DNA from 3 places in the Brevibacillus sp. BD137 genome. Region 3 is predicted to be linked to each of the others. Evidence: a T-box and tRNA genes for the amino acid it is inferred to sense, from the RefSeq annotation. Region 3 holds a T-box; the other regions hold tRNA genes.
What was found. The T-box of region 3 lies ahead of leuS (leucine--tRNA ligase). A T-box ahead of a tRNA ligase gene usually reads a tRNA of that ligase, here a tRNA-Leu.
Positions count from the first base shown of each region.

Region 1: it encodes a tRNA-Leu, which carries the amino acid that the T-box ahead of leuS (leucine--tRNA ligase) is inferred to sense. The anticodon was not compared.
Region 2: it encodes a tRNA-Leu, which carries the amino acid that the T-box ahead of leuS (leucine--tRNA ligase) is inferred to sense. The anticodon was not compared.

Region 1 covers NZ_JAOTNO010000002.1:562,366-573,139, reverse strand. The annotation lists gene ODZ53_RS05970 (efflux RND transporter periplasmic adaptor subunit) at 1-282, shown strand, start outside; gene ODZ53_RS05965 (cytochrome c biogenesis CcdA family protein) at 512-1,222, shown strand; gene ODZ53_RS05960 (TlpA family protein disulfide reductase) at 1,246-1,779, shown strand; gene ODZ53_RS05955 (hypothetical protein) at 1,951-2,148, shown strand; gene ODZ53_RS05950 (hypothetical protein) at 2,293-2,718, shown strand; gene ODZ53_RS05945 (hypothetical protein) at 2,795-3,229, shown strand; gene ODZ53_RS05940 (YycC family protein) at 3,325-3,495, shown strand; gene ODZ53_RS05935 (thioredoxin family protein) at 3,523-4,089, shown strand; gene ODZ53_RS05930 (hypothetical protein) at 4,156-4,464, shown strand; tRNA gene ODZ53_RS05925 (tRNA-Tyr) at 4,562-4,646, shown strand; tRNA gene ODZ53_RS05920 (tRNA-Leu) at 4,691-4,772, shown strand; gene edeQ (edeine self-resistance N-acetyltransferase EdeQ) at 4,929-5,366, opposite strand; gene edeP (edeine non-ribosomal peptide synthetase EdeP) at 5,671-10,176, shown strand; gene ODZ53_RS05905 (lysine 2,3-aminomutase) at 10,256-10,774, shown strand, end outside.
Region 2 covers NZ_JAOTNO010000008.1:71,887-82,660, forward strand. The annotation lists gene ODZ53_RS18140 (hypothetical protein) at 1-283, shown strand, start outside; gene ODZ53_RS18145 (dynamin family protein) at 359-2,326, opposite strand; gene ODZ53_RS18150 (dynamin family protein) at 2,323-3,993, opposite strand; gene ODZ53_RS18155 (spore germination protein) at 4,204-5,778, shown strand; gene ODZ53_RS18160 (GerAB/ArcD/ProY family transporter) at 5,779-6,885, shown strand; gene ODZ53_RS18165 (Ger(x)C family spore germination protein) at 6,878-8,110, shown strand; gene ODZ53_RS18170 (hypothetical protein) at 8,115-8,267, shown strand; gene ODZ53_RS18175 (type 1 glutamine amidotransferase domain-containing protein) at 8,381-8,905, opposite strand; tRNA gene ODZ53_RS18180 (tRNA-Leu) at 9,081-9,163, opposite strand; tRNA gene ODZ53_RS18185 (tRNA-Pro) at 9,181-9,257, opposite strand; gene ODZ53_RS18190 (hypothetical protein) at 9,392-9,880, opposite strand; gene ODZ53_RS18195 (hypothetical protein) at 10,016-10,240, shown strand; gene fosB (metallothiol transferase FosB) at 10,308-10,760, shown strand.
Region 3 covers NZ_JAOTNO010000015.1:37,085-47,858, forward strand. The annotation lists gene ODZ53_RS24695 (YqeG family HAD IIIA-type phosphatase) at 1-306, shown strand, start outside; gene yqeH (ribosome biogenesis GTPase YqeH) at 303-1,424, shown strand; gene ODZ53_RS24705 (shikimate dehydrogenase) at 1,500-2,351, shown strand; gene yhbY (ribosome assembly RNA-binding protein YhbY) at 2,381-2,671, shown strand; gene ODZ53_RS24715 (nicotinate-nucleotide adenylyltransferase) at 2,686-3,279, shown strand; gene yqeK (bis(5'-nucleosyl)-tetraphosphatase (symmetrical) YqeK) at 3,263-3,853, shown strand; gene rsfS (ribosome silencing factor) at 3,853-4,209, shown strand; gene ODZ53_RS24730 (class I SAM-dependent DNA methyltransferase) at 4,216-4,965, shown strand; T-box leader at 5,005-5,249, shown strand; gene leuS (leucine--tRNA ligase) at 5,316-7,733, shown strand; gene comER (late competence protein ComER) at 7,828-8,661, opposite strand; gene ODZ53_RS24745 (helix-hairpin-helix domain-containing protein) at 8,728-9,432, opposite strand; gene asnB (asparagine synthase (glutamine-hydrolyzing)) at 9,552-10,774, opposite strand, start outside.

The DNA.
Region 1 (10,774 bases), on a different contig from region 3:
TCCAATGAGTTGAAGTCCGATATGGTTGTAAATGTGACCTTCCCATCGGTTGGGGAAAGCGGAGCAAAATCGATCGTTGTAACGCGCGGTGCCGTTTTTGATCGCGATGGCAAACAGTATGTATTCAAGCTGGAAGGTGACATTGCCAAACAAGTCGAGGTCACTACGGGCAAATCCTCCAGTGATCAGATCGAAATTTTGACAGGCTTGTCTGCCGGCGATAAGATCGTGGTAAAAGGGCAAACATTGCTCCAAGATGGCGGCAAAGTTACGATTCAGTAAGAAAAAGAGTAGCAAGAAAGGGACGGAGTACATCCGTCTCTTTTTTGTGTACAATGGAAGTACTCGGCCATATTATGGATACAGAGCGAATCATGAGCTATCTTTATATATCTAATTATGAAAAGGAAATTGTCACGGATTTAAGACAAAGTGTCATTGCTACTTTTGAAGGGGGCAAAGATTCGATACAATGAGAAGATAGTGGATAAAATACCCAGCGGAGGTACATATGACTGGCGATATTACTGTGTTTGTGGCTTTTGCAGCAGGTTTTCTCTCGTTTATTTCTCCTTGCTGCCTGCCGCTTTATCCGTCCTTTTTGTCTTACATAACTGGAGTAACGATTGATGAAGTAAAGAAAGGAAGAGCGGTTTTTCGCAAAGAAGCCTTCTTGCATACCTTTTTCTTCATTGTCGGGTTTTCGATCATTTTCGTTGCGCTTGGGCTGTCTACATCTTGGATCGGAAGCTTGTTCACCGACCAGCAGGACTTGATTCGTCAATTGGGCGGTATTTTGCTTGCTGTTATTGGCTTTGTTATGCTTGGCGTGTTTAAAATGGATTGGATGATGCGTTCTTTTAAAATCGATTTAAAATCGAGGCCATTGGGGTATACTGGGTCCATACTGGTGGGAATGACGTATGCAGCTGGTTGGACACCTTGTGTGGGACCCATTCTTTCTGGCATTATCGTCATGGGTGTATCCAATCCTTCAAGCGCCTTGGCTTACACATTGGCGTATACACTTGGTTTCGCCATTCCGTTTTTTGTCATGACATTCTTCATCAGTAAGGTGAAAGCGATTGTGAAGTATTCCGATCTGTTTATGAAAATCGGAGGAGCCATTATGATTTTGTTCGGTATTCTTCTGTATACAGATAAACTGACGGATATTACACGCGTTCTCATTCAAATGTACGGAGGCTTTACGGGATTCTAACTCAGTAGGGCAGAGGTGACAAAATGAAAAAGCTGTTGCTCGCGGTGATCGTATTATTGGGGGTCGGACTTGCTGTTTGGGAAAAGCCTCAAGAAACAGCCGCAATCGTAGCAGAGGTTCAAAAACCGGAAGTTGGCTTTGCGGCTCCTCATTTTACACTGACAGGATTGGATCAGCAGACGTACAAGGTAGAAGGCAAAAGGGCGAAACCATTGGTCTTGAATTTTTGGGCTTCCTGGTGTGGACCATGCAAGCTGGAAGCGCCTGATTTACAAAAAGTCTATGAAAAATACGGCGGACAGGTTGATCTGTATGGTGTGAACGTCACGAGCAATGACAGTCCGGAAGCAGCCATGGCCTTCGTCACCAACTATAAGCTGACATTTCCGATACCGATGGACGTCGCTGGAACTGTGTCGAACCGTTACAAGGTGATGGCATTCCCAACGACTTACTTGATTGACGCGGATGGGATCGTACGAAAAAAGATCATCGGCATGGTTGATGCTCCTACACTGGAGCTGGAACTGCGCCAGTTGTTAAGTCCAAAGCCATAAGGAAGGCACATAAGTCGCTGGGGGAGAACTCTCCCGCGGCTTTTTCTATTTGTGACACGTATGAAAAGGCCCATTTTGCAGGCGAAGATCTTGATTTTGTATGCTTGCCTAAAGAGCGGTGGTGTTCTCCTTCATAGACTGGAGTGATCTAGGGCAAAGGGAGGAAAACGGATGGCCAAGGGCAAAAAGGTAAAGAAGAAGAATACACGACAGCACCCCAATCAAGTACAGCTAAGAATCGTAACGTCCCAAACATGTCAAGTATGCAAACAGCAATGTGCACGAGGGTTGGCATATCTGGAACAGATGTCCCAGCCCGGCGCGATCGGCTTTGGTGTACCATGCATCCTCACTAAGCAAAAGCAATAGCTTGTCTTTTCTATGAGCGAAATCTTCTGTTCACGAGAGAGAGTCCCTTCGAAGTGAGAAGGGCTCTACAGCCTGTCTCAAAATTGGAGCTGCCTATGGGTGGCTCTTTTTTCAGTTTTTATGAGGAGTTAGGAGTGGGGGAATGTGACAAAAGTAAAAGCACTTTTGAGTATAGTAGTACTTTTAATACTTGGTGGATTTTCGGCTGCTACCAGCTCAAATGTTGAAGTGCAGCCTGTTTCAAATGGGAGTGTTACAATTGAAGAAGACCTCCTTAAAAAAATGAAGATTGTAAAAGACGATAGCGAAATCGGCTCAGGAGAACTAACTAAAGAGAATATTTCATTTGGGGTTATTCATATTGGGGATTCAGCAGAAGCCGTACGAAAACTACTTGGGGAGACAACAAGTAAAGGAATATTAAACTCTACGCCTTTTCCATTGTGGCACTACGAAAAGCAAAATATAGACGTTGCATTCTATTATAATTTTTATCCATCGTTAAGAGTGCTATTAAAAGGAGACAAGGTAGCTAGTATTGAAATAAGCAATGAAAAAGAGCAACTATAAAAAGGAGTGGGTAATGCGATTTGAAGAAGGCTAGAGAAGCCAGAGAGGGAGAGTAATATAAAGGATGCAAAATTCTATGATTTTGTCTGAGCAATACAAAGCGTTGTCTAAGCCAAATTTTTCTATAATGCTTGAACTGTTATTTTCACCATCAAGTTTTAATGAAATATATTTACATCTTGGACATACAAAGGAATCAGAAGATAAATTAAAATATTCGATTAGGTATGCTACGTTTTCATTCATGGAGCCATATGAAGTGTTAGAAGTCCCAATTGAGCAAAGTATAGCAGAAAAAATAGAGGAGATACTTTGTGAGTCAAAGATTAGTATTATTCCTCAAAGATATAGTATGGGACTAGATGGACATTCTTTCATACTAAAAGTAAATAGAGGATTCAATAAAATTGAAATTCGGTGGTGGTGTGAACCTGATGAGGAGTGGGCACCACTTGGAGAACTAGTTGAACTTATATTTAGTCAACTACCTAAGAAATTAAGGGAATATTAGTTATGAAAATACCTACTTATAGCTTGCATGCTGGCAGCTTTAACAACCGTGTATTATACTGAAGGGACTGATGAAAGCAAGGGAAAGGAGCAAAAATGCGTCCATTACAAATATCACCGGAGACGGCTGTCAAGCTGGCGGAAGCACTTCAGGTACCCTTGGAACGCCTCATGCACATGCCGCAGCATATTTTGTTGCAAAAAATGATGGAGCTGGCTAATCAAGAAAAGGAAGCAAACGAAGCAGCGAATAAAAACCAAGAATAGGCCAGCGATACAAAAGGGGGAGAAAAGATGGGGGCAAATGTAGCACATAAATTCCGTACGGGGCTCAAGCCACAAGCGTTTGTGGAAAGCATGACGAAAAATCAGGATACATACCAAAACTGGTCGGATGCATTTTCATGGGAGGATGAACAAGACCGTGCGTTTTTTGCTTCTCTCCAGCATCGTGATGACCTCAGATGCTTGATTTTGGCTGCGGAATGGTGTGGCGACGTCGTTCGCAACTTGCCAGTCGTCTTGCATGCCTTGAAAGAAACAGACATGCCAGTGGAAATTATGGTAATGGAAGAACACCTCGATCTCATGGATGAGTTTCTTACGATGGGCGGTCGGGCGATCCCTGTTGTTATTTTCGCAGACACGGGTGGACATGTTCTGGCAAAATGGGGACCACGACCGAAGCATGTCCAAGCTGTCATGACGGCTTTCAAACAACAAAACCCGGACCGAAACGCCACGGATTATGAAGACAAGATTAAAGTAGCGCGTGCCGAAATGCTCGAGCAGTATGGAGAAGGCACTGGCTACCAGCAAGTGATTGTCAAAGAGCTGAGAGAGCTACTTTCCTCGATTTAATCTATTGCATCCATAACAGGGCGGAGTCACGGCTCCGTCCATTTTCATGCAGAAGGGCTGAATAACATGTATTACTACGGGAATGAAACGATTATGTCCTTGGAGCAGGTGCTTCGCTTAAAAGCATCGGAAGTTCGAATTTTGGAGTGGGTACGTACCTACGAATTTTTAGAAAACAGTTATGGAATAGATGAAGCTGTTCCCTACTTCTTGGAGATAAAATGTGAAGAAGGGCAAGTGAAGATTCGCAAAAACCGTATACTTGACTTCCCGGAATACTCCTGTGAGGGAGAAGCGATCTTTCAAGAAGTAGATGAGGCACTGCGCGTCTTTCACGAGTGGGCACAGGAGATCTTGGCGAAAAAAGAGAGTTAATCAAAATAATATGTTGACGTCAAACAAAGTTCATGATAAATTAATAAATGTCGCTTCTGGTTGAAGAGAATAGCAGAAGATAGACAGCACATATTGTGGGGAGATAGTGAAGTGGCTAAACACGGCAGACTGTAAATCTGCTCCCTCCGGGTTCGGCGGTTCGAATCCGTCTCTCCCCACCATTGATTTTCTATCGATGATGTGTTAACTTATTCATAGTTCATTTGCCGGTGTGGCGGAATGGCAGACGCGCGCGACTCAAAATCGTGAGGGAAACCGTGGGGGTTCAAGTCCCTTCACCGGCACCATATCAAAAACGAATGCACACTAACCATGATGTTTACAGACACATGGATGGTGTGCTTTTTTACTATACGGGAAACAATTCAAACAGCGGCGAGTCTAAGACTTGGTTTTCATGTCTTAGGTCGCCGCTGTTTCATTTTTGGGTAATGAAAACTCGCTTAAAAGTTCAATTCTGCAATCGTCTCGCCGAACAAAACCATGCCATTCTTTTGAAATCCGAGCGAAGCGTAAAGGTTTTCGGCTGCGACATTGGCTGGGGCATAGCCAATGACAATTTTTTGACAATCTTCCTTTGCTTTCAGGATCTCAATGACTTGTGAAATGGCAGTACGTCCATAGCCTAGTCGTTGGTACTTCGCATCAATTAAGAGTCTGTAAATCCAGTAATTTCCATCGTCAGGGTCAAGCCCATACATGACAAAGCCAACCATCGTGTCATCATGGTATATGGCCAAAGGAACAAATGTAGTTTGAAACTTTGATTCAGCAATGGAGTAAAGGTTTGGGGCAACAAACTCGCTCTGTTCGGGAGTAGGTTCCAGTTCAATACACTCTTCCCAGTTTTCCAAAGTTACTTCACGAAGTGTCACAGACATCTAATCACATTCATCCTTCCGGGGATTTATTATTTTGTCAATATATTACATTTTATCCTACGTGAAAAGAAAGTCAAAATCAATAGAGTGCACAAATTTTTTTCTATATCTATGCAGCACTAGAGAAGGGGAAAGAGAGATAGAATTAGCTCAATTTTCAGAAATAATAATTTATGGAAAATTCATTTGACACTATAGAAGAGTCATCTATATAGTTGAAATTGGAAGTATTTGTAACCGATTTGATTTTTTACCATGTCTGAGTTGTGATTACATCTACACAATTCAGAAAGGGGGATATTCTTTGCGCCAGGATAAGAAGCAATGGAAGGTCGGTTATCCTTTAAGTCATCCACAAAAGCGTATCTGGTATACGGAAAAATTACATCCACAGCTTCCTATCCATACGTTAGGGGGGATGGTGCGAGTTCAAGGAAAGGTGAAGCTGGATGTACTGGAAGCGGCCATTCACCTGTTCATTCAAAAGAACGATACCTTGCGACTCAACTATCAGGAGGAAGAAACAGTCCTTCAGTTTGTTGGAGAGTACGAACCGCAGCCATTGCAGATGTTTGATTTCAGACAGGAACCGAATGCCCCTGATCGGTGCAGACAAGTCCTGCAAGCTTTGTTTACAAAGCCGTTTTCAATCGGACAAGAGCCTCTGTTCTACTTTTGTCTGATCCAACTGAGCGACGAGGAAGCAGGGTATTTTGTAAAGCTGCACCATTTGATTGCTGATGGCTGGTCCATCTCAATCATGACGGAACAAATTGCTCACTATTATGACACGTTGTTGGCAGGCGGTACCGTTCATGTAGGAGATGAACACGCTTATCAAGCTTTTGTCGACAGGGAGCATGCCTATGCTCAGTCTGAGAGATTTGAAAAGGACAAGCGCTACTGGCGGGACAAGTTTCAGAGCTTGCCCGTAATCACGACATTACAAAAGGCAACAGATACTACCAAAGGCAAGCGCAAAGTCTATGCATTTAACCAGGAAGATTCGACAAGAATACGCCAGTTTGCGGAACAGATGAAATGCTCGCTAAATTCCGTGTTTGTAGCTCTCGTCAGTCTTTACCTTCAGCGTTGTACGAGGCAAGAAGAAATCGTGATCGGTACGCCGCTGTTAAACCGTTCAGGCAAAGTGGAGCGCAAAATATTCGGGATGTTTACCAGCACCATGCCTTTTCGTCTGGCAGTTCCGATGGAAATGGATGCCTTCGATTATGTTAAATATGTCAACAGGGAATTGACTTCCTGTTTTTTTCATCAGAAATATCCGTACGATTTGCTGGCTCAAGAGTTGGAATTGAAGAAACATGGCTATGACAGCCTGTTTCAGATTTGTGTGAATTATTACAGCACGCAGCTGCCCTTCACCCTAGGCGGGTACCCCGTGACGAATGAGGAGTTTTACAACGGTCACCAGTTGTATTCGCTCCAAGTCATTATCAGGGAGTGGGCTACAGATGAACAATTGACGCTGGAATTGGATTATAAGATCGCCGAGTACACGGAAGAAGATATTGACCGAATAGCGGATCATCTCGTGCGGCTACTCAATCAGATGATCTCGAATCCAGAAGGACCGCTATCCAATCTGAACTTCCTTGCTGACGAAGAGCTGGCACTACAGCTCCATACATGGAACGATACTGCAGCTTCCTATCCCAGCGAGAAGACGGTTGTGCAGTTGTTTGAAGAGCAGGTAATGCGCTCGCCACAAGGAATTGCATTGGAGTCAGAGGGGCGCACGCTGACATTCCAGGAACTGCAGGATCAAGTGAATCGACTCGCTCAGTCGTTGCGAAACCGAGGAGTTGGTCCTGGCGTAATTGTGGCGTTGATAGCAGATCATTCGCCAGAGATGATCATCGGACTGTTGGCTGTTCTAAAAGCTGGCGGGGCATACCTTCCGATTGATCCTCAGCTCCCTTCACAGCGTATTGAATATCTGCTGTCCGATTCTGGAGCGGACCTGTTGCTTCGTCACACTTCGCAATCAGAGGATATTTCGTGGTCCAAAGCAATTCTGGAGCTCGGTGATTCGTCCCTGTATCGAAATGATGGGGCAATCCTGGAATCGGTCAATCAGCCAGATGATTTGGCCTATGTCATTTATACATCAGGCTCTACTGGAAATCCGAAGGGAGTCATGGTTACTCATCGAGGGTTGGTCAACTATATTTCGTGGGCGAAAGACCGCTATCTCTCTTGTCCTGAAGAAGCGTTTGCTCTGTATTCCTCACTGGCATTTGATTTGACGGTTACGTCCATTTTCTGCCCGCTGGTAAAGGGAAATCGGATGGTTATTTATCCTCACTCCGATTCAGAGTTTGTGTTATCGCGCATCTTTAGTGACGGACGCTCCCATGTTGTAAAGCTGACACCTGCCCATCTGTTTTTGCTGCAAGAGATCGCTCTGCCTTCTACTACGGTAAAGAGAGTGATAGTGGGCGGCGAGGACTTGAAGGTGAGTCTGGCTGAGGCCATTCATGCGAAATGGAACGGACAAATCGAAATTCTCAATGAGTATGGCCCTACCGAGACAGTAGTCGGATGCATGATCTATCAATACGATCCAGTGACCGATGTCGAAGGATCTGTACCGATTGGACATCCGATCAGTAACGTGCAGCTCTATATTTTGGATTCATATGGGAAGCCAATCCCAATCGGTTCGACTGGAGAGCTATTCATCTCGGGAGATAGTGTGGCACGGGGGTATCTTAACCGCGAGGAATTGACGCAAGAGCGTTTCCTACCCGATCCGTTTCAGCCAGGGAAAGTGATGTACAAGACAGGCGATTTGGTTCGCTATCGTCCCAATGGAGTCATGGAGTATTTGGGGCGAGCTGACTATCAGGTGAAGATTCATGGATACCGCATTGAGTTGGGTGAAATTGAACAGCAGCTACTTGGTCATGCTTCTGTGCGTGAGGCAGTGGTGATTGATCGCATGGATACGTGGGGGCGTAAGTACCTTTGTGCTTATGTGATCACGGAAACAGCTTTCCGGGAAAAAGAGCTCCGCGAAGAACTGGCAAGTCGATTGCCTGCTTACATGATCCCTTCGCAAATCGTGCAGCTTGAACAATTTCCGCTGACCTCAAATGGCAAAGTTGATCGAAAACAGCTTCCCGAACCTGTCATGGAGCGAAAAGGTGCGGAGGATGAAACCAGTCCTCGTGACGAGTTTGACAAGCTATTGGTTGAAGTGTATGAGGACGTGCTCGGTCATTCGCCTTTTGGTTTACAGGACCCGTTTTCCCAACTAGGGGGAGACTCGATCAAGGCGATTCAGGTTTCTTATCGATTGCATCAGCGGGGAATCAAGATTCCGGTTAGAGACATCTTGATTTATGACACGATTGCAGAACTAAAAGCGAGAAGTGACTGGAGTTGGGGAGTGGAACAGATCCCACAAGAGCCGTGTACGGGCGAGTTGCCTTCATCTCCCATTGTTTCTTGGTTTTTGTCACAACAGTTCCGCAATGCTGATCATTGGAACCAGTCGTTGCTCCTCGAAAGCAAGGAAAAAGTAACGCTGGAGGAGTTTGAGGCGAGTCTGTCAGCACTAGTTAATCATCACGATTGTTTGCGGCTCAATTACTCGGCAAAAGAGGGGAAGCTCTTTTACAATGAGCGCCACCTAACCAATCGAGTGTCAGTATCTTACGTCGACCTTTCTTCCGTACCGCAAGAAGAACAGGAGAGAAGAATGCTTGAGGCGATGAGAGATTGTGCTGTTAGCTTCAAGTTGGAAGAATCAATTCTGTTTACCGGTTGTCTCTTTGAATTGGGACCGGATCGACCTCAGCGATTGTTTCTGACGGCCCATCATCTTGTTGTGGACGGTGTCTCCTGGAGGATTCTCCTGGAAGATTTGATGAGCGCCTTGGCCAGTCTGAAACGTAATGAGCCGATTAATTTACCAGATAAAACGCATTCGATGCAAGCGTGGATCAAGGAAGTCTCCGCCTATTACCAGTCGACTCAAGCAAGCAAAGAAAAAGCATATTGGGACATGTTTTCCATCCCGGAAGACCAGCTACCGACTGACTTCGATTTTGGCGAAGACTTGGTAGAATACAGTGCTACATCTACTCGCACACTTTCAGCCGAGATGACGTCGCGACTGTTGACAACGGCCAATCGAATGTTTAATACGGGTCCCCAAGACCTATTGGTTGCAGCACTTACTCGGACACTGAGTGATGTGTTTGGTAGGGAGCGTCTCTTGCTGGTAATGGAGTCGCATGGGCGTGAGTCTTCTATTCACACGATGAACGTAACCAGAACAGTAGGATGGTTTACCAGCATGTATCCTGTTTTGTTTGAAACGAATCCATCCAATCGGACCGATCACCTAAGAGAGGTAAAGGAGAAGTTGCGCCAGATTCCGATGGGCGGGCTTGGGTTTGGCTGGCTAAAGCCTGATCTGCTCGCGGAAGTGGACAAATCCCATGTTCGATTCAATTATCTGGGATCCGTGGATAATCAACTGAGTGATGAGCTGGTTCTCATGGGAGGAAACTTGGCGGTTGATGCCGGAGTGGGTAATCATTTGACAGCACTGCTTGACGTGGCTGCTCTCATTCGCCAAGGAGAACTTCAGGTTTCTGTTACGTACAGCTTGCGCAAGTATAGCGAGGAGACCATGGAGAAGTTACTTACGTTGTTTATCAATGAATTGGAGCAGCTCATTGATCATTGCTGCCACCAAGAGGTCCCTGAATTTACGCCATCGGATTTTGAAGAGGTGGAATTGACGCAAAAAGAGCTGGATTTGCTGTTTGGTTAAGAAGCGAATCTCATGCTTGACCAAGTTTTCCGAGAAGCCAAAAATGACGAGTGTTTAATGAATGACAGGAGGGATTACATTGAGTGTCAAGGTACTAATGGGAAAAAAGGGATTTGAGGAATTCGCGACGATTGTCGGCTTTACAGAAGCGGAAAAGGAAGAACGCGGTGCATTGCTGGAGCAGTCTTATATGCCATTCAAGGTGACTCGCTATTATGCCGAGTTGATTGCGAGTCAATCAGAGCCTTATCGTACCCAGATGATCAATATCGTGCTTCCTCCACCGGGAGTGAAACCCTATAAAGGCCGCTTTGATCCGTATGGAAACAAGTCGTATCGTCAGGATGAAACAGCTTTCCTGCAACACAAGTACAAAAAGACATTGTTGCTTCACATCGACGACTTTTGTATTGCCAACTGCCAGTTCTGCTATAAAGTGAACGAAATCCGCCATGAAGATATTGGATACACCAATATTATGGACAAGGCAGAAAGGGCAGTACAGTATTTGGAAGCCCATCCGTACATCGATAATGTTCTTTTTACTGGTGGAGACCCTGCTTCCTTCCGTAAAACTTCTGACTTAATCAAGCTGATC
Region 2 (10,774 bases), on a different contig from region 3:
CAACGATAAAGGTATCGTCAGAGAGGGTATGTCCGAAAATGAAGCGGAAACGTTTTTGCTTGAAAAAGGTGAGGTACTCGTTTTTTGGGAAGGTTTTAGTACGTTCGGAAAAGAGATGATGCGAGACAAAGTAATGAAGATGGACGCAAAATATCTGCTGGAAAACTATGGGCGCTTCACTATCGATATGTACATTTTTGATGAGACATTGACGTGGACTGTTATTTTTCAGCCCGAGGAAGACGAAGACGGATTCGAACATATTTTGCTGCGGGTAGTATGATAAATACCTGAAAAAAGGGCAATCCCTGGTCTGAAAAGACATAGGGACTGCCCTTTATTACTTTTAGAAAATTAATTACTCCAACTCAGCCGCTACACGACTTACTTTTGCCGCAAGCTCGTCGAGATCGACGTTCATCTCAAGAGCCGCAAACAGACCTGTGAAGTACTCGTTGATCTGGTCGATGACGCGATTGCGCTCACTTGCCACCAGCTCTTGGAACAGCGTTGAAAACTGCTCATCCAATTGCTTGTTTCCGATTTCTACGTACGCGCTCACTGGTTCTTGCATGCGCTTCTCCAGCTCGTCACGCATTTTTGCTTTGCCATCCTGCTCGAAAAAGTCTTTCGTGTTTTTGAACAAGGAAACCGCTGAAGCAAATGCCGATTCGGCTACTGGCAGTTCGTTCGCAAAGGACAGTGTTTCTACCTGTCTCTGCTGATAAGGTGCCAAGGTCAAACCTGCTGCGTAGCCTTGTACATCCTGTTGCCATGCCGCAACAAGTGTTGCCCCCTGCTTGTTCGTGAATTTCTCCAAGCGAAGAGTAGTGGCACGCAGCTCCTGGGCCAAGTCGTAGCTGATCGAACGCAGAAGATCAGTCAAGCATCCTTGCAGGGCTTGCTTCATGTTGCGTCCATCGTCCTTGATGACAGCCGGGTTAAATGCGAGATTGAACAGTTCGTTAAAACGGAAGAACAAGCGCTGGCGAACGTAGTAGAGCAGCTCCTCGCGCTCTTTGGCCAAGTCGCGTTCGAACGAAGCGGTAGACAGCGCTTCAACAGCTGACAGAGCCTGTGTCTTGGCGTTGCTTGCTGCTTCTTTGCGCAACAGACGCTCGTCTTCCCCGGACTGTGCCATACGCATGAATTCTGTCAAGGTATCATGAGCGCGACGGATTTCACCGATTGCAGCATTCACAGCAATTTGCGTCAGCTCTTCAATCGTAAAGCGGAGGAACTCTGCTTCAAACGACGCCATTCCCGAAAACTTGAATGCTTCTTCAGCCGGCATTAACGACTCGCCTTCAGCCGTATTTGTGCGCTGGCGGTATACTTTCTCCGCAGAAGCTGCCAGCTTGCCTTTTTCATGCATCCGTGCCAACAGAGCAGTCTGGCTCGACACCGGATAAATACGTGGGAGGCGAATTCCGCACGAGAGGAGGTTTTTCTCGACGTGGGTAATCACTCCCTGCAATTCCTCATCGTTTGCTGCGAGGTCACAAGCATTGACGATAAAGAACATTTTGTCCATTTCAAACGTATCCTTGACCCGTCCCATTTGTAGCAAAAACTCGCGGTCTGCCTGTGAAAAGGCGTGGTTGTAATAGGTTACAAACAACACGGCATCCGCGTTTTTCATGTATTCAAACGCCACACCTGTGTGACGCGCATTGATGGAATCTGCACCAGGCGTATCAACGAGAACGATGCCCTGGTCTGTCAACGGGCAGGAATAGAACAACTCGATGTATTCCGCAAAACAAGCTTTTTCTTCCTTGGCTACAAAGCCTTTGAATGCCTGCATATCCACAAGCAGTTCTCCACCCAGATGAGCAGCCATTTCTGGCAAACCTTTTGTTACAGCTTTCAAAAAGGTGTAGTGAGGTTTTGCCGTAGGCGGGATTTGGGCGACGTCGATCTTGCCCAGCTCAGCCAGTGCGCCATCCAGATCAGATGCAACCAGTCCAAACACAGCGAGTGAACGGATAACATCCTGCTCAATTGCTTCGCGCTCCTTCAAGACGACACGCACAGTTCCATGCGGATGCGCATCCGTAGGCGGCATAATTTTGTTGATCGCTGCTGTCGTCGGATTCGGCGATACAGGCAACACGAGATCGCCCATCAAGGCGTTGGCAAACGAGGATTTACCTGCGCTAAAAGCACCAAACAGTGCAACGGTAAAACGATTGGCGGTTAGACGATCTGCTCGATCCAGCATCGCCTGTGCCTGCGCTTGCATCCCTGGTACGGAAACGACTTCTTCACTTGCGCGTCGCAGACGCTCTGCTGCCGCAATTAGTTTGTCTCGTAGTTGATTCATGCTACTTGTTCTCCTCCACGCATAATCGCCAACAGACGACCCTTGGTTTCTTCTTCTCTCGCTGCCAGTCCTGCCAGCTTTTGATGCAGCGCTGCCAACTCACGCAATGCGCCAAGACGCTCGCCTTGAGCTGCACTTTCTACGCGCACTTTCTCCTTTATCATCTCAACCACTTGTGCAATAAAGGAGAGACCTACTCGTCTGTACTCCAGCTTCATCCCGCTGGAAATATCCGCACAGTAGTTCAGGACGTACTCACTCGAAGCAGCACCCTCTTTGATGTGCTTGCTCAGGAACTCACCTGTAATCTCGATCTTGGTCGCGTGCACGCTAGCGTGATATTCTTCGTTCCGCAAATCAAACACTTGCGGCTGCTTGCCAAGCCATTCTTTGAAATGGAAGTCGAGATTTCCCGCCACTTTTTCGCGGAACTCGACGAGAAGCGCTTCTTCGCGGCGTTCGCGCTCTTCTTCTGTCTTCTTGCCTGCAAACAATAACCCCACCTTGAAGCCCGGTTTGCGACTCTCCAAGTAGCTTCGTGCTGCTTCGTTCGTACTGAAATAAGTCAAACGAGCATTGTCCAAAAGTACACTCAGCTCTTTTTCCATCTGCACGCGGGCATCCTCAGCACGCTGCTCTAGAGCCGCCGCTGTTGCTTCCTCCTGCTCAAGCGCTTCCTGCACAGCCGCTGCATTACGACTATCGATGCCTTCTACTTCCAGACCATCTAGCTGGGCTTCCCACTGCTGGCGTTGATCTGCCTGGCTTGTTCTTACTACTTGGATGTGTTCATCGATCAAATGCTCGGCAGCACTGCGAACGCTCGTGCCAACCAGCTTTTCACGATCAGCGATCAACTGCGAAAGCATGCCCTTAAATTCTTCATACATGTTCTCAGAATGATCTGGTTCCGCAAGCGACGTGTAAAAAATACCATCCGGATGAATGTTCCAGGTCGCGAATGCCTCCTCGACACTTTCCTTATAGCTGTCGAAATCCAATTCGAAATCAATATGCTTATCAATCATGTTCACAACCAGATAAACTGGCTTGCCACGGTCCTTCAACGTCTTCGTAAAGTTGAAGTTCTCTTCGGCTTGAACATGGTTATAATCCATCATATAAATGACGACGTCAGCCAAATGCAGAGCAGATTCTGTAGCGATTTTGTGTGCAGCATCTGTTGAATCAATGCCCGGTGTATCGAGCAAGCTGGCGTATTCGTCAAGGAATGTTCCCGGATAAGAGACCTCTACGGATTCAACCGTATCTCCGTCAACAGCAAACTGCTTGAGCTTCTCCATCTCCGTATCTGGATCAAAAGTAAGGACTCCGCTGTTCATGGTGAAGACACGAGCCGCTTTTTCTCCGCCACGAATCTTCACGACATTCGCACTTGTCGGAATCGGATTGGAAGGCAACAAATTAACACCCAGAAGCGTGTTAATCATCGTTGATTTTCCTGCGGAAAAATGTCCACAAAACGCAATATTCAGCTCAGCGTTCTTTGTTTTCGCGGCCAGTTGAATGAGCTTGAGCGGCGTGTTTTCGTCTCCCTGCGACTTCATTACTTCTGCGAGTTCTTCCCATGTATGTGCCAGTCGGGAAAAGTCCGTTTCCCGGATCAATACTTGACTGTCAAGCACTTCTATTCCACCCTTCTCCATCTTTCCTACTCTCTCTACTAATACCTGTTCATGAACTTCCTTTTTACTTCACTCTATTCTACCATGCCGAATGTATCACAGGTCACAAATGAGTTCAATTCAAAACTATGAAAGATTTAGCATTCGCCTATTCTTCCGCATAATTTTCCTCTCATCTGGAAAAAATCGCACTAACATGATATTCGCAATCTGAACGGGAGGAAACTTCAAATGATGCGCAGATTTTTGTCACAGCGTCGCAAAAAGAAAACTCCCTCTCTTATCACACAACGCTTGCAGCAGCGAAATGATCCTGCGCTTGTACTAACGACCAGTTTGCAGCAAAACATGGAGACGTTTAAGACCGTGCTGGGCAGCCCACACGATTTATTACTTCGTTCCTTTACGATCGGCAACACCACTCATACCTGCGCCGTGATTGCGATTGATGGATTGGCGAACTGCGATATGCTGGATGCGCAAGTTCTCGGACAAATCCAGTTGATGATCTCGACTGCTTCCAAGGTAGTACCGACTGAACCAGACGAGATTGTCCGGATGCTTTATGAGGAAGTCCTCACTGTCGTTGAAATATCGAAAGCAACGGATTTGACAAAAGTACTCGAAGGCATTCTTTCCGGGGATACAGCCATTTTTGTAGATGGAGCGACCGAAGTCATTATTGTCGACAGCAAGGGATGGAAAACTCGTGCCATAGAGGAGCCGGTCTCCGAAGGATTGGTGCGTGGTCCGCGGGATGGCTTTACGGAGAGTATCCGGGACAATACCGTTCATATACGCAGACGTATCAAAGACCCGAACTTGCGCTTTGAAGGGTCGATCATAGGCAGACGCAGCCGAACAGATGTGATCATCGCCTACATTGAAAACATCGTTGATCCAGAACTGCTGAATGAAGTGAGACGGCGAATCTCTACGATCGATGTGGACGAGATAGAAGAGTCCGGTTTTATCGAGCAATGGATTGAAGATGATTTTTTATCACCTTTTCCGCAGATTCATAACACGGAGCGTCCCGATAAAGTGAGTGGAGCGTTGTTTCAAGGTCGCATTGCGATATTGGTGGACGGGACTCCGATGGTGCTCATTTTGCCTGTGACGATTGGATTGCTCCTGCATTCACCAGAGGATTACTACGAACGTTGGATTGTCGGTTCATTGGCTAGGCTGTTGCGGTATTTGGCAGCATTTCTGGCCGTCTATTCGCCCGCTTTCTATATCGCTCTCGTCACCTTCCACCCTGGCTTGATTCCGTCTGATCTCGCCTTCTCGATCGCGGCCACACGTGATGGGGTTCCGTTTCCGGCATTCGTAGAAGCGATCATGATGGTGACGACGATGGAGCTGCTGCAGGAAGCCGGATTACGCTTGCCGAAGCCGATTGGCCAGACTATCGGGATCGTCGGCGGTCTTGTCATCGGTGACGCAGCGGTTTCTGCGGGCATCGTCAGTCCTGTCATGGTCATCGTCGTCGCCCTCACTGCCATCGCTTCTTTTGCCATCCCTTCTTATCACCTTGCCATCGCCTTTCGAATGATTCGTTTTTTCGCGATGTTTATGGCGGCTATTTTTGGTATTTATGGTGTGGTGCTTAGCTTTATTGCCATCATGATTCATTTATCCAATCTGACCAGCATCGGGTACCCTTATTTGGCGCCTCTTGCTCCACATATGCCAAGGGATTGGAAGGATATGATTTTGCGCGCACCGGTTACCTTCTTGAAAACCCGACCAGATGCCCTTCACACGAAAGATGAAAACAGAATGAGTACAGGAGGGTCGTAAGTGAGTGCAGAAACCTTGGCGGAGAAAATGATCAGCAAAAATCATATGGGGATTAACATTGCCTCAGTCACAATCGGCGTCGGCATCCTGACCTTTCCCCGCTCCTTAGCCAAGGCAACCGGAGCATTCGATGGATGGATTTCCGTCGTGATTAGCGGTCTTTGTGCGTGCCTGGTAGGCTGGCTTCTTGCCAAGCTAGCGGCTCGCTTTCCGAGACAAAGCTTCTTTGAATACAGCTCGATGATCGCAAGCAAACCGATCGCTTACATCTTGACCTTTCTCGTCTGTATTTACACGATGCTATTTGTCTCGTTTGAAATCAGGGCAATCGGAAACATCGCTAAGCAGTACCTGTTCTACAATACCCCGGTGGAAATGATCACGCTCTCTTTTCTCTTAATCGTTCAATATTCCGTGATTGGATCACGTATTGCCATGCTGCGGCTCAACCTGCTGTTTTTGCCTGTAGTTCTTGTCGTCATGTTCGTCGTCCTGCTGTTTACCACCCAGTTGTTTGACATCGAAAATGTTCGTCCCTTCTTTTCATCAGACTGGCGCTCTCTCTTGGAAGGCTCCAGAGTAGTCGGACTGTCTTATTCTGGCTTCGAGATTATCCTTTTTTACACTATGCTGATGAAAAAGCCTCAGGAAGGGGCAAAGGCCGTGACGTTAGGTCTCTCGATCCCCATTCTGCTCTACATGACCATCTACATGTTCGCCATCGGCGTATTCTCTGCGGAGGTTGCGACGAACTTGACCTATCCAACCATCGAGTTGGCAAAAGAGGTCGAAATCCCCGGCGGCTTTTTTGAACGGGTGGAGTCCGTTTTCTTCACCATCTGGATCATGACGATCTTCAACACATGTGCGATGTGGCTCGATATAACCGTGCTCAACTTGTCGTCCATGTTCAACAAGGTGCGCAAAACGTTTTGGGTGCTCATTCTTTCTCCCATGATTTATTTTGTCGCGATGCTCCCACAAAACCTGGTTGATTTCTTCGCGTTTGCAGACAGCATCACTTATTTCGGAATGATCCTCGTCTATTTATGTCCGATTTTGCTGCTCCTCATCGCTGTCATACGAGGTGTAAAGGGTCATGAATAGACAGCTCACTGCTTTCTGCATCTTCCTGCTTCTATCGACTTTGCTGGCTGGATGCTGGGATCAGGTTCAAATTGAGGAACGAGGATTTGTGGTAGGCGTAGCAGTTGATAAACCTCGTACAAAAGAAGCCGAGCAGCAAGCCAAACAAGAGGCACCAGACAAACCTCAAGTAAAAGAGCGCTTTCTCGTCACTCATCAATTCGTCGTCCCCGGTGGATTGATCTCCGGCGGTCAAGGAAAAGGCGGTGGTCAAAACACAGCCAATGAGGCTTACCTCAACCTCATATCCGAGGGGGATTCTCTTTTCGAGATTTCACGTGAATTGGCTACCCGGACCAGCAGAACTCCGTTTTATCAGCATATGAATATCCTGATCGTCTCCGAAGACGTTGCCCGTACGAAAAACGGTTTTGCCAGAGCACTCGATTTCTATCTGCGTGATCCAGATTCCAGACGAAGCAGCAAGGTATTTATCTCAAATGGCCCCGCTAAAGAAATACTGGAAGTCAAACCGAAAACAGAGAAGCTGCCCGCTATTTACGTCAACTCGATTGGAGAAAACGTTAATAAAAATTCCCGCATGCTTCCAGAGGCTCGATTGGGCGATGTCCACGAGGAGCTTCTCAGTTCGTACAGTTTTGTGGTTCCGCGTATCAGAGCAGAAGAGCAGGAGGTAAAATTAGCAGGCGCCTCTGTTTTTACCCGTGACAATCAATTGATTGGTTTTCTGGGGGAAGAAGAGACGGAGGGGCTGAATTTTCTCACGGGAAAAGTTAAGGGAGGTATGGTAAAAGGCAAGGTAAAAAACGGTCTTGTCTCGATGAACATCCAAGGGATCAAGCATAGCATTGAAGTAGATTTACGTGATCGGCAACACATGAAATTTACAATAACGATCGAATGTGAAGGCACATTGGCTGAGTCTTACGCCACAATGGATTCACTGAATAACACTGCGATGAAAAAGCTTGAACAAGTGTTCTCCGAAGAAATCGAGCGAATGAGTAATGATACCATCCAGAAGGTCCATAAGCAGATGAAAGTGGATGTCATCAAGCTTGGCAACTATTTGAAGCAGCATTATTTTTCGCTATGGAAAAAGATTCGGCAGGATTGGGAATCAGGGCAGCATCTGTATGAAAAAAGCGAAATAAAGGTTCAAGCAAAAGTCTATTTACGCAATATCGGTGCGATCAACCGTACCGAACGGCAAAACAACAGGTGATCCCATGCTCAAATTTTTAGGCGTAGTTCCTCCTTATTTGACCTTTGCAGGGACGATCATGGCGTTTTTGATTCCCTATCTTTTTTTTAAAATCAATAACAAAATTCATGAGTTAGGCGATCCGCCGTGGAAGAAACGGAATAACTCCGGTTCATAAAACACCAAGCCGAAATGTAACATGTTTCGGCTTGGTGTTTCTCTCATTCTTTTTTGGCGAGTTGTAAAACGGGTGGCATATTTCGGTGGGAATTTTGTGGGGAAAGCACATTGTCATTGTATTGCCAGCAAATCAGCAAACGCTTTGGCGTACGCAGGGAGGTCAGGCGGTCTACGGGAACCTACAATGTGACCGTCTACCACGACCTCTTCATCTACCCAAATAGCTCCTGCATTCTCCATATCATCTTTAATGCCTGGCGTGGATGTCGTCGTTACCCCGCGCAAAATTTTTGCCGAGGCAAGCACCCAACCCGCATGGCAAATATGCCCAATCGGTTTTTTCGCCTCGTGCATCGCTACCACAAACGACAGCACTTCCGGATAGCGGCGCAGCTTGTCAGGTGCCCATCCTCCTGGAACGAGTACGCCTGCATAGTCGGCAGGATTGACCTCTCCCATCGCTTTGTCAGCCTCACACGGTACACCGTACTTCCCTATATAGACGTGATTCGCCTTCGGACCGACGAAATGGACGGTAGCGCCTTCCTCTCGCAGTCTCATCACCGGATACCAGAGCTCGAGATCCTCAAATTCACTTTCGACGAAGCAAACCACTTGTTTTCCTGCAAGTCTCAACGTTCTCGCCTCCATTTCCTTCTATACTACGCTATTGTAGCAGGTACAAAAGGAAAAGACAGCAGGTACATAGATCAAGCATGCTGCCTATCTGGCGTCTGTATAATAAAAAAAGTGAGAAACAGGCCTACTCACTGTTCCCCACCTTATAACGAAAACCATATGTATAGATTGCTGGTGCCGGTAGAGGGACTTGAACCCCCACGGTTTCCCTCACGATTTTGAGTCGCGCGCGTCTGCCAATTCCGCCATACCGGCCTATTCAAAAGAAAACATGGTCGGGAAGACAGGATTCGAACCTGCGACCCCTTGGTCCCAAGCCAAGTACTCTACCAAGCTGAGCTACTTCCCGATTGCCAACCATATCGGACCTTCTCTCATTCGACAATTTCCGATAAGTATCGCAACACTTACATACTATACAGGCAAATTGAACCAATAGCAATACCGGATTTTTTTGGAATATAGTCATTTTTTCCTAGTATTTCATTTCCCTTTCCATGGTGCACAGGCTTTTCCACAAGGTATTTGTCGTTTCAAGAAATCCTGCGGTAGATTAAACGGATAGTCCAGCGGATGACGCCCTACAACAATCCAGCGCCCATTCGAAAGCTTTTTCAACTGGTACACACGGAAAAATCGATCGCTTGGATCGAAGGCAAACCATACCACAAGCGTCGCACACCTGCTGCCCGAAGACAGGACCTGTGATTTTACAATTGGTGGAGCCCCTATCGTATCCCCTACCGGGATTGCGAGTCGTCCGTTTATTCGCCGCAAATCAAGATTGCCGATCACTCGATTTGCCAGACAAGGGGTCATGAACTTTTGCAGGAAACGGCGAATTTTCACCTTGGAATTGAACCGTTTTGGCAAAATGATTCCGCGATCCCCCACACGCTTATGCGCTGAAAAGATAATCGTAAAGAATGCTTGCTCTGCCAATCGAATGACCTGCACCCATTGCTTTTTCATCTGAAGTCCCTCCCCCTGTCAGATTATGCATCACGGGAAGAAAATGGTTGGACGCGTACCTATATACATAAACCGTTGCGTGCAGGGCAAATTAATACGGTGTTCTGATCACCTAAAACCGCAGGAGGTATAACAATGCCTAGCCAAATTAACACGGACTCGCTTAAAAAAGCAGAGGTAGCCACCACGCTGGCAAAAAATATGATTACGCAAGCAATCGAGCAATCTGCTGCCAATCCACAGCTCGCCGAAGAAGCCTTGAAGCAAGCGTCTCAGGAAATTGCCCAAGCGCAAACAATGGTGTCCCAAGTCCAATCCACGCTGCAAACCCAAGCGCAAGCTCAACAAAGCCAATCCTAACCAAATGGCAGGCAGACCCGGATTGGACTGGTGGTTTGCCTGTTTTCCCCATACAATAGCAATTGAGATGATTGCTAAAAAGGTGGGGGACATATTGCCGCAACTTCGAGGATTGAATCATTTGCTTTTCTCTGTCTCAGATCTGGAGAAATCTTTTTGTTTTTACCGGGATGTCCTGCACGCCAAACCACTAGTACGAGGTCGCAAGCTGGCTTACTTTGACTTAAATGGCTACTGGTTGGCGCTGAATGAGGAACCCGACATCCCACGCAATGAAATTGCTCACTCCTATACACACATGGCCTTCACTATTACAGAAGAGTCATTTGATGAGTGGTATGCTCACTTGGAAAAGCATGGCGTGACCATTTTGCATGGACGGGACCGTTCGGAGCGGGATAAGCGCTCCATTTATTTTACCGACCCTGATGGGCATAAGTTCGAATTACATACGGGCACTCTCCAGGATCGTCTCGCTTACTACCGGGACGAAAAGCATCACATGACCTTTTTTGAATAATCGATGACATTGCC
Region 3 (10,774 bases):
GAGCGTGTAGACCGCTTCTGTGCCCCATTAAATCTCGGGTTTATTTATGCGGCCAAAAAGCCGACAAACCGTGCCTTTTTGCAGGCAGTGCGGCAGATGAATGTAACCATCGCTGAGACTGTTGTCATTGGCGATCAATTGTTTACCGATGTGCTGGGAGGAAATCGATTAGGATTTCATACGATCCTGGTTGTTCCTGTAGCCCAGACGGATGGTTTTTGGACGCGCTTTAATCGTCAGATGGAGCGTGTGGCCCTTATTTGGATGGAGAGGAAAGGAATGGTTTCGTGGAGGAGAAAAGCATGACGGAACAATCGCATGGCTCTTGTGCTGGATGTGGGATTGCCATTCAGACAGCGGATGCAAAAAAGCCAGGCTATGCACCTGAATCCGCGCTTGGCAGAAAGGTAATCATTTGCCAGCGCTGTTATCGCATCAAGCATTATAATGAAGTAGCTCCCGTAGGAATGGGCGATGACGACTTCCTCAAGATTTTGGATGGCATCGGCTCTACGGAGTCTCTTGTCGTAATGGTAGTCGATATCTTTGACTTCCAAGGCTCCTGGCTCAAGGGTTTGCCACGTTTTGTCGGGAAGAATCCGATTTTGCTCGTGGGTAACAAGGTTGATCTGCTGCCGAGAAACATCAACCTGAACCGTGTACGCAACTGGATGCAGCACGAAGCAAAAGAACGCGGACTGCGCCCGGAGGATGTCGTACTGATCAGCGCGCAAAAAGGGCTTCATATTGATGAATTGTTGAATCGCATTGGAGAGCTGCGCAAAGGCCGTGATGTGTACATTGTCGGTGTGACCAACGTAGGAAAGTCGACGATGATCAACCGCATCTTGCATGACTACGGTGCGGCTGAGCTGGAGATTACCACTTCGCCATTCCCTGGTACGACACTGGACAAAATCGAGATTCCACTCGAGGATGGCCGCTCCATTTTTGATACGCCAGGAATCATTAATCGCGACCAGATCGGACATATGGTATCCCCGACTGATCTGAGAAAGATTACCCCGACCAGCCGGATTAACTCCAAGGTGTATCAGCTCGATGATGGGCAATCGCTCTTTTTGGGTGGTTTAGCCCGTATCGACTTCGTACGCGGAGAGAGACAGCCGTTCATCGTCTATGTCGACAACGATCTGTACATCCACCGGACGAAGCTGGAGAAAGCAGACGAAGTGATGCAAAAGCATCATGGAACCTTGCTGGTACCACCAACAGGGGAGGAAGCTGCGAAAGCACTTCCACCATTTGTGAAGCACACCTTTAAAATCAACAAGTCCACCATGACCACTGACATCGTAATTTCCGGTTTGGGCTGGGTCAGCATCCAAGGAAAACACGAAGCGAGTGTTGTCGTGCATGCACCTAAAGGCGTAAGTGTTGGGATGCGCAAAGGGCTGATCTAGCTTAAACAAGAAAAGTCGAGGTAGCCTTGCCCCTTGCCATATGCTATAGAGAGACGTCCGGGGAGGAAAAGCTCCATGATTACAAGCAAAACACAACTGGTTGGCCTGTTTGGGCATCCAGTTTCCCACTCACAATCACCGATGATGCACAATACAGCTTTTTTAGAGACCGGGTTGGGATTTGCCTATGCTGCGTTCGATGTGGAACCGGAAAATCTGGAAGATGCAGTCGCGGGTATTCGCGCGTTAGGCCTGAAGGGGATTAACGTCACGATTCCCCACAAGGTCGCTATCATGCCGATGCTGGATGAAATCGATCCGCTTGCCAAACGAATCGGTGCCGTTAATACCGTCGTTTCTCGTGATGGACGCTTGATCGGCTATAACACAGATGGTATGGGCTATGTTCGTTCGCTTGTGGAAGAGACGGGAATCGTTCTTGAAAAGCAAGTGGTAACCATGGTAGGGGCTGGAGGCGCTGCGCGAGCTGTGGCGTTTACCTTGGCTGAACAAGGAGTCAAGGAAATTCGCATCATCAATCGTTCCCGGGAAAGAGCCGCGGTATTGGCTGAGCATGTCGGAACGATTGTACCTACGAAAATCGTAGAACAAGGCGAAGGGGAAGCAGCTATCGCGGACTCTTCGCTGTTGATCAATACGACATCGATCGGAATGCTGCCAAACGTGCAGGAGACACCTGTGCCAGCAGAGTGGCTTCATTCCGGTTTAACCGTTAGCGATCTGATTTATAACCCGCTCGAAACACGTCTGCTCAAAGAAGCGCGTGCCATCGGAGCCACTGTTCATTCCGGAATCGGCATGTTTGTGAATCAAGGTGCACTGGCATTCGAGCTGTGGACGGGCGAGCAAGCACCAACTGGGGTTATGCGTGAGGTCGTCTTGCAACAATTAAAGAAAACAACCTGATTGGCAGGATATAAAAGGAGGCATTGCCGATGTTGACCGGCAAGCAAAAGCGCTTTTTGCGCGCAGAAGCACATCATCTCACCCCTATTTTCCAAGTTGGAAAAGGTGGAGTAAACGAAAACATGATCACGCAGATCAAAGAAGCGTTGGAAGTACGTGAATTGATCAAGGTAGCGATTTTGCAAAACAATAATGACGATAAACATCAAGTGGCTGAAGATCTCGCTGCAGGTGCTGGAGCAGAGCTTGTGCAGTTGATTGGCCATACAGTTGTCTTGTATAAAGAGTCTCGGGAGAACAAGACGATCAAGCTTCCGTAAGTGACCTGCATGCAATGAGACAGCCAATCAAGCAAGTAGGGATCATGGGAGGAACGTTTGACCCGATTCATTGTGGGCACTTGCTGGCGGCCGAACAAGCCAGAGAGCAAGCGGGCCTGGATGAAATCTGGTTTATGCCTACACACGTTCCACCACACAAAGAAAGAGAGAGTCTGACGCTGGCGCATCACCGCTTGCAAATGGTTCAGCTGGCCGTGTCTGATCACGAGGTGTTTCGTGTTACAGATGTGGAGTTCGAAAGAAAAGGGCCATCGTACACCTATGATACGATGACTCAGCTCATTAGGCAGTTCCCGGATTGCCGTTTTTCCTTTATCATGGGGGGAGATATGGTAAAAATCTTGCCCAAATGGTACCAGTACCAAGAGCTGATTCATATGGTACGCTTTATAGGTCTAGCGAGACCAGGAACCGAACTGGACCTAAAATCGAGCGAGGACGTCACATTTGTGGAGATGCCTGTTTGGGACATATCCTCCACGATGATTCGCAAGAAGGCAGCTGCCAGGAAAAGCATCCGTTATCTTGTGCCTGATGCCGTGGAGCGCTATATAAAGGAGAACCGAATCTATGAGACTTTTGGATAATCGGGAAGAGCTTCTCGTTCGCGTACGGCAACAGATGCATGAAAAGCGCTACAATCACACGCTAGGGGTGGCTGCGTCGGCTCGCGAGCTGGCAGAGAGATTCGGGGCTGATCCTGACAAAGCCGAGCTTGCTGGTCTGTTGCACGATTACTGCAAGTGCTGGCCTGTGGAAAAAATGTTTGAGATTCTCGTTCGCCACGATATGCCTACAGAGCTTTTGGAAGGGGAAAAAGAGCTGTGGCACGCTTTTGCGGCAGCGATTGTGATCCAGACTGACCTAGGTGTAACGGATGCAGATATTTTACAAGCTGTTCGCTACCATACGACGGGGCGGGCTGGCATGTCCCTGTTAGAAAAAGTCGTCTGTGTGGCAGACTATATAGAACCAAACCGGGTTTACCCCGGTGTCGATTTTATTCGCGCCAAAGCCATGCATGATTTGGATGCCGCTCTGGCACTTGCCTTGGGAGGCACCATTCAATTTTTGATAGAAAAGCAAAAGACAGTTTTCCCGTTGACATTGACGGCCTATAACGATTTGGTTTCCCGCAAAGGGAGAGAAGGAGGGTTTTGATGGTTAAAACAGTAGAAGATTTGGCCCAGTTGGTTGTGAAGGCAGCAGAGGACAAAAAAGCAGAGAACTTGAAGGTGCTCGATATTAGAAAGCTGTCTGTGATCGCAGACTATTTCATGATTTGCCACGGAAACAACGAGCGTCAAGTACAGGCAATTGTTCGCGAAATTCGTGACCAAGCCCACAAAAACGGCTTTGACGTCCGCGGTATCGAGGGAGCGGATGAAGGTCGCTGGGTACTGGTTGATCTGGGTGATATCGTCATTCACGTTTTCCATCGCGAAGATCGCGAGTTTTACAACCTGGAGCGCCTGTGGAAGGACGCAGAGGAAGTTTCCTTCAGCACGGAAGGGTAAGGACAGATGGCATACGCACATATGGCCGCTGTATATGACAGGCTGATGGCGGATACTCCTTATGACCAGTGGCTCGATTGGGTTGAGCGTCATTGGAAAAAGGGAGAGAAGCCTGTGCGGGTCATTGATCTTGGCTGTGGGACTGGCACGATTGCGATCCCACTCGCCAAGCGGGGATACCGAGTTACGGGAGTGGATCTCTCAACAGAAATGCTTGCAATCGCCTATGACAAAATGAGGCAGGAGCAGGTAGAAGTAGCGTGGGTGGAGCAGGATATGCGGGAGCTGTCCTTGCCGGAAGTGGATGCAGTCATCTCCTTGTGTGATTCATTGAGCTATCTTACAGAGGAAGCGGATGTGCAGGAAACGTTCAAGCGCGTTTTCGCCCATCTCGCGCCTGGTGGGAGCTTTCTGTTTGATGTGCACAGCCCGTACAAGATGCTGCACATTTTCGGGGACGAGACGTTCACACATGTAGAAGATGAAGTTTCGTACATTTGGCAATGTTTTTGCGACCCACTGCGACTAGAGGTAGAGCATCAGTTAACGTTTTTCATTCGTCAGCCAAACGGATTGTATGAGCGGATGGAAGAGGAGCATTGGCAAAGGGCTTACCAGCCTGTCCAACTGATGCGCTGGCTGACAGATGCTGGCTTCACAGATATCATCATCACCGCTGATTACTCGGATTTGCCACCACAAGAAGCGAGTGAGCGCCTATTTTTCTCAGCCCGCAAGCCGAAAAGTTTGACATGATTGGTTCGGATTGACTATAATGGCGTTATAACTACAGATTTCGACGCGTTTAAGAGGAATAGTAGGAATCGGATTCGAGCATTCACAGAGAGTTGACGGATGGTGCAAGTCAACCCGGATCTATCTGAACTCACCTCCCAGCACTTGCCCCCAAGGTCATCCAAGTCATGACTGCGTAAGGGTGAGCGGCTTATCCCCGATACGGATGAAACAAGTGGGTGAATGCTTGTCATTTGCCAATCTGGGTGGTACCGCGGGAATGTAAACAACCTCTCGTCCCTTTCGCAAGAGCGATCTGGGATGTGAGGTTTTCTTTATTTTTACCTATTTTAAGATGGGAGTGCTTTACCATGGTATTCAGTCATCGCAATGTCGAAAAGAAGTGGCAGCAATATTGGGAGCAGAACAAGACCTTCAAAACCTCCGAGGATGAAGGCAAGAAAAAGTTTTACGCACTCGACATGTTCCCGTATCCATCTGGAGCTGGCCTGCACGTAGGACATCCGGAAGGCTATACGGCTACTGATATTTTGTCCCGCATGAAGCGGATGCAAGGATATAACGTTCTCCACCCAATGGGCTGGGATGCGTTTGGCTTGCCAGCGGAGCAATACGCTCTCGATACAGGAAACGATCCGGCGGAATTCACCGAGCACAATATCAACACCTTCCGTCGCCAAATTAAGTCGCTCGGATTTTCCTACGACTGGGATCGTGAAATTAACACAACTGATCCGCATTACTACAAGTGGACACAATGGATTTTTACGAAGCTGTATGAGCACGGCTTGGCTTATATTGACGAGGTAGCTGTAAACTGGTGCCCTGCTTTGGGAACGGTTTTGGCGAACGAAGAAGTGATTGATGGAAAAAGTGAGCGTGGCGGACACCCAGTAGAACGCCGCCCAATGAAGCAATGGGTCTTGAAAATTACTGCGTATGCGGAAAGACTGCTCGCTGACCTGGATGAACTGGATTGGCCAGAGAGCATCAAGGAAATGCAACGCAACTGGATCGGCCGTTCTGAAGGGGCAGAAGTAGCCTTTGGTATCGAAGGTCATGATGAATCCTTTACCGTCTTTACGACTCGTCCAGACACTCTTTACGGGGCAACCTATGCGGTACTGGCTCCTGAGCACAAGCTGGTTGAACAAATTACCGTACCGGCTCAAAAAGAAGCAGTAGAAGCGTACCTGGATCAAGCAAAGCGCAAGAGCGATCTGGAGCGTACTGATCTGGCAAAAGAAAAGACAGGAGTATTTACCGGAGCGTATGCGATCAACCCGGTTAACGGCGAGCGTCTGCCAATCTGGATTGCAGATTACGTGCTGATCAGCTACGGAACAGGCTCCATCATGGCGGTTCCGGCGCACGATGAACGCGACTATGAGTTTGCGAAAACATTCGATCTGCCAATCAAGCAAGTCATCGCTGGTGGCGATATCACCAAAGAAGCGTATGCAGGCGACGGAGAGCACATTAACTCCGGCATGCTCGATGGTTTGAACAAAGAACAGGCGATCAGCAAAATGATTGAGTGGCTGGAAGCAGAAGGCAAAGGAAATCGCAAGGTAACGTACCGTCTGCGCGACTGGCTGTTCAGCCGTCAACGTTACTGGGGTGAACCAATTCCGATTCTCCACCTGGAAGATGGCACGATGAAAGTCGTTCCAGAATCCGAACTGCCAATCATGTTGCCAAAAACAAAAGAAATCAAACCATCCGGTACAGGTGAATCGCCATTGGCAAACATCGCGGAGTGGGTCAACACTGTCGATCCGGAAACAGGCATGAAAGCACGCCGTGAGACAAACACGATGCCGCAATGGGCGGGTAGCTGCTGGTACTTCCTGCGCTTCATCGATCCACACAATGACAAGGCATTGGCTGATCCAGACAAACTGAAAGAATGGCTGCCAATCGACATTTACATTGGTGGTGCAGAGCATGCGGTACTGCACTTGCTCTACTCTCGTTTCTGGCACAAGTTCCTGTACGATATCGGTGTCGTACCAACCAAGGAACCGTTCCAAAAGCTGTTTAACCAAGGGATGATCCTGGGTGAAAACAACGAGAAAATGAGTAAGTCCAAAGGCAACGTTGTAAACCCAGACGATATCATCGACAGCCATGGTGCCGATACACTGCGCATGTACGAAATGTTCATGGGGCCACTGGATGCATCGATCGCTTGGTCGACAAAAGGCTTGGATGGCGCACGCCGCTTCCTAGATCGCGTATATCGTCTGTTTGTGGGTGACAACGGTGAGCTGAACGAAAAAATCGTGGAAACCTCCAACGTAGCTGGCATGGAGCGCGTGTACCACCAAACTGTTAAAAAAGTAACAGAAGACTACGAGGGCCTGCGTTTCAATACAGGTATCTCTCAGTTGATGGTATTCGTAAACGAAGCGTACAAAGCAGAAGTTTTGCCGAAGAAATTCATGGAGGACTTTGTAAAAATGCTGTCTCCAATCGCTCCGCACTTGGGTGAAGAGCTGTGGGAAAAACTCGGTCACAGCGAGAGCGTGGCATACGCAGCATGGCCAACGTACGACGAGGCGAAGCTGGTTGAAGACGAGGTAGAAATCGTCCTGCAAATTAACGGTAAAAACAAAGAAAAGCTGCTTATCGCTTCTGATTCGACGAAAGAACAGATGGAAGAGATGGCGAAAAACAACGAGATGATTAACGAACTGATCGAAGGAAAAACGATCGTCAAAGTCATCGCTGTTCCGGGCAAACTGGTGAATATCGTCGTTCGTTAAGAAAAGGACGACAAGAAATAAGAAGAGGAGTGGAACCTGAGAGTGACAGGTATCCACTCCTTTTTTCGTCAATCCACGCTTACGTCGTCATACGCTAATGCGGCTGATTGTTCAAATTTCGTGCAACCAGTTCCTGATCCTCGGCAAACTTCGCTTGTGTGCGGCGAAATACTTGGGCGAAAAGACCAGGAATACCGTCTTGCAAAGGAATCAGTCCTTCCCCAGTAATTCCTCCGGGCACGCAGACCCTTTTTTGGAGAGTAGGGAGGGTGAACGCTTCTTCCCGTAAAAGATCTGCGATCCCAATTAGCATTTGCGTAGTCATGTAGGTAGCAGCTTCTGCGGAAATACCTGTTTCTTCAACAGCTTCTTGAATCATTTGCTGCAAAATATAGCTGATAAACGCTGGCCCACAACTGACAATGTCAGAAGTAATTCGTAAAAAAGGCTCTGAAATCTCAACAGGGGAGCTAATGTGCGCAAACAGACTTCGTATGAATTGACGCTGTTCCTCTTGGATTCGTGATCCGAATTCACATAAGCTAACACCACTCATCACGGCATTTGTTATAGAAGGAACGACTCGGGCAACGGCACAAGGAACTTGAGACTCCAAATCCGCTAGTTTGATCGGACTGGTGATCGTAATCAACAGGTGGTCTGGCGTTAAGGCAGGAGCGATTTGTTCAAGCATCACGCTATATTCCAGTGGCTTGACGCACAGCACGATCGTTGTAGCTTCTTTGACCAAATCGGCATTGCTGTGCGCGACAATGAGCCCAGGATGTTTTTCTGCCAGTTGCTGCGCCTTCGCAGGGGTTCTGTTGCTGATAATGACATGACCAGGTGTCAGCGCCTTGGCTGACAGCAATGATTCAATCAAGATACTGCCCATGCTGCCCGTACCAATGAACCCAATTCTATTCATGGGCATACCTCCCTCCGATATTCTTCTCCCATTCTATGTAGGAGCACCTATGATCATGACCGGATCTCATTGTACCACCAGCCGATCCTTTATCCGTGCAAACATCTTCTCGCCAATTCCCTCAATCTGTTTCAGGTCATCCGCTGAACGAAATGGCCCTTGTTTTGACCGGTAATCCACGATTGCCTTTGCACGAGCTTCTCCAATTCCGGGAAGGCTCATGAGCTCATCGGCAGTTGCCGTGTTGAGGTTTATGACTGAAGAGGCACCAGTGGTGGATACGCTTGCAGCAGATTGTACAAGGCCAATGGATGCGGAGACTGGCGCGGTTGCTCCTTTAGCCGGGATGACAAGAGCAGCTCCATCTGCAAGCGGTGCTGCCAAATTGATCTGTACCAGGTCAGCATCAGGAAGTGCTCCTCCTGCTTTTTCGATGGCTGTTGCGACACGCGTACCTGGTTCAAATTGGTATAAACCGGGGTTTTTCACTTGCCCTTTCACATCGACATAGAGAGGAGAGGGGAGTGGTTCCTTATTCTTATCTTTTTCCGGCGTTGCTTTTACCGGCTTGTCAGGTTGAGCAGCAACTGAATCATCTGTTCGTTCTTTTGCTTCAACATCTGATGCTGCATAAGCTGGAGTATGCAACGGTAGTTCGGCAGTCTTATGCGATTGGTCGTGTTGATAAAGCCAATAGCTACTACCGACAAACAGAACAGCCGCAGTCAGCAAGAGGATACGGCGATAACGCTCCCACCATTCCAACACCATAACAAAAAAACCTCCCGTCCTTCACGTAGCGATACGTTCATAGAGAGAACTTGTTCTCTATGAACGATGCTACGAAAAGTAAGAGAGGGTCTGCAAATCTATTTACTCTGTTTTCGCCGTTAGCCGATATGCTGCAACGAAGAATTTTTCTTGCGGCGAAGGTCTACATTCGGGCTGACATAAGGCTCAAAATTGTGCTTTTGCTCAATGAAGATTTGATGCCACAGCATGAAGACCAGGATCGTCCAGATTTTGCGGCTGTAATCCGCATTGCCTTCACGGTGTTCATCGAGCATGTAGAGCACATAGGCCTTATTGATCAAATTATCCACCTTGGATTCAAAAATGATCTCTTTTGCCCATTTGTAAAATTCGTTTTTGAGCCAATGACGAGTCGGAACAGGGAAGCCCAGCTTCTTTCTCGATTGGATCTCAGGTGGTAAGAAGTCTTTCATCGCTTCACGAAGCACGTGCTTGGTCGTGCCGTTGGCAATTTTGTACTTGGTTGGAATGGTAGCGGCGAATTCAAATACCTTCAGATCAATGAAAGGCACTCGCAACTCCAAAGAATTGGCCATCGTCATCTTGTCGGCCTTCATCAAAATGTTGCCTCTGAGCCAAGTGTGAATGTCCAAGTATTGCATCTTGGTCACATCATCATATTCGGAAGCGCGTTTGTAAATCTCTTCTGTAATGGTGAAAGGAGATACATACGATTCCGAACGGGTAATATCCTCCATGACGACGCGCTTTTTCATCTCTTCGCTGAAAATCAGCGCGTTTCCGAAGAAGCGCTGCTCAACCGTTTTCGACCCGCGAATGAGGAAGTTTTTCCCTTTTACCTGATCAGGGAGGCGTTCTGCCATGTATCCGATGGATTGGCGCATCCAGCCAGGCATTCCGGAAAACATTTTGAGAGAATGAGGCTCTCTGTAAATATTGTATCCGCCAAAAAATTCATCTGCACCTTCACCGGACAATACAACGGTTACGTGTTCACTCGCCATCTGTGCTACGAAATAGAGCAAGATGGCAGATGGGTCTGCTACCGGTTCGTCCTGATGCCAGATCAGTCTTGGCAATTCGTCCATGTACTGCTTGGCGTTTATCACGCGCTCGAAATGCTCCGATCCCAAGTATGCTGCGGTTCGCTTCGCATAATCGAGCTCGCTATAACCAGGGATATCCGACCCGACAGAAAAAGATTTGACTGGCTCGAATGTACGCAACATCCCAACGATACTGCTAGAGTCAACTCCACTAGACAAGAAGGCTCCACGAGAAACTTCGCTAATCCGGTGTTTGTCGACAGATTCAAGCATGACACTGCGTGTACCCTCAA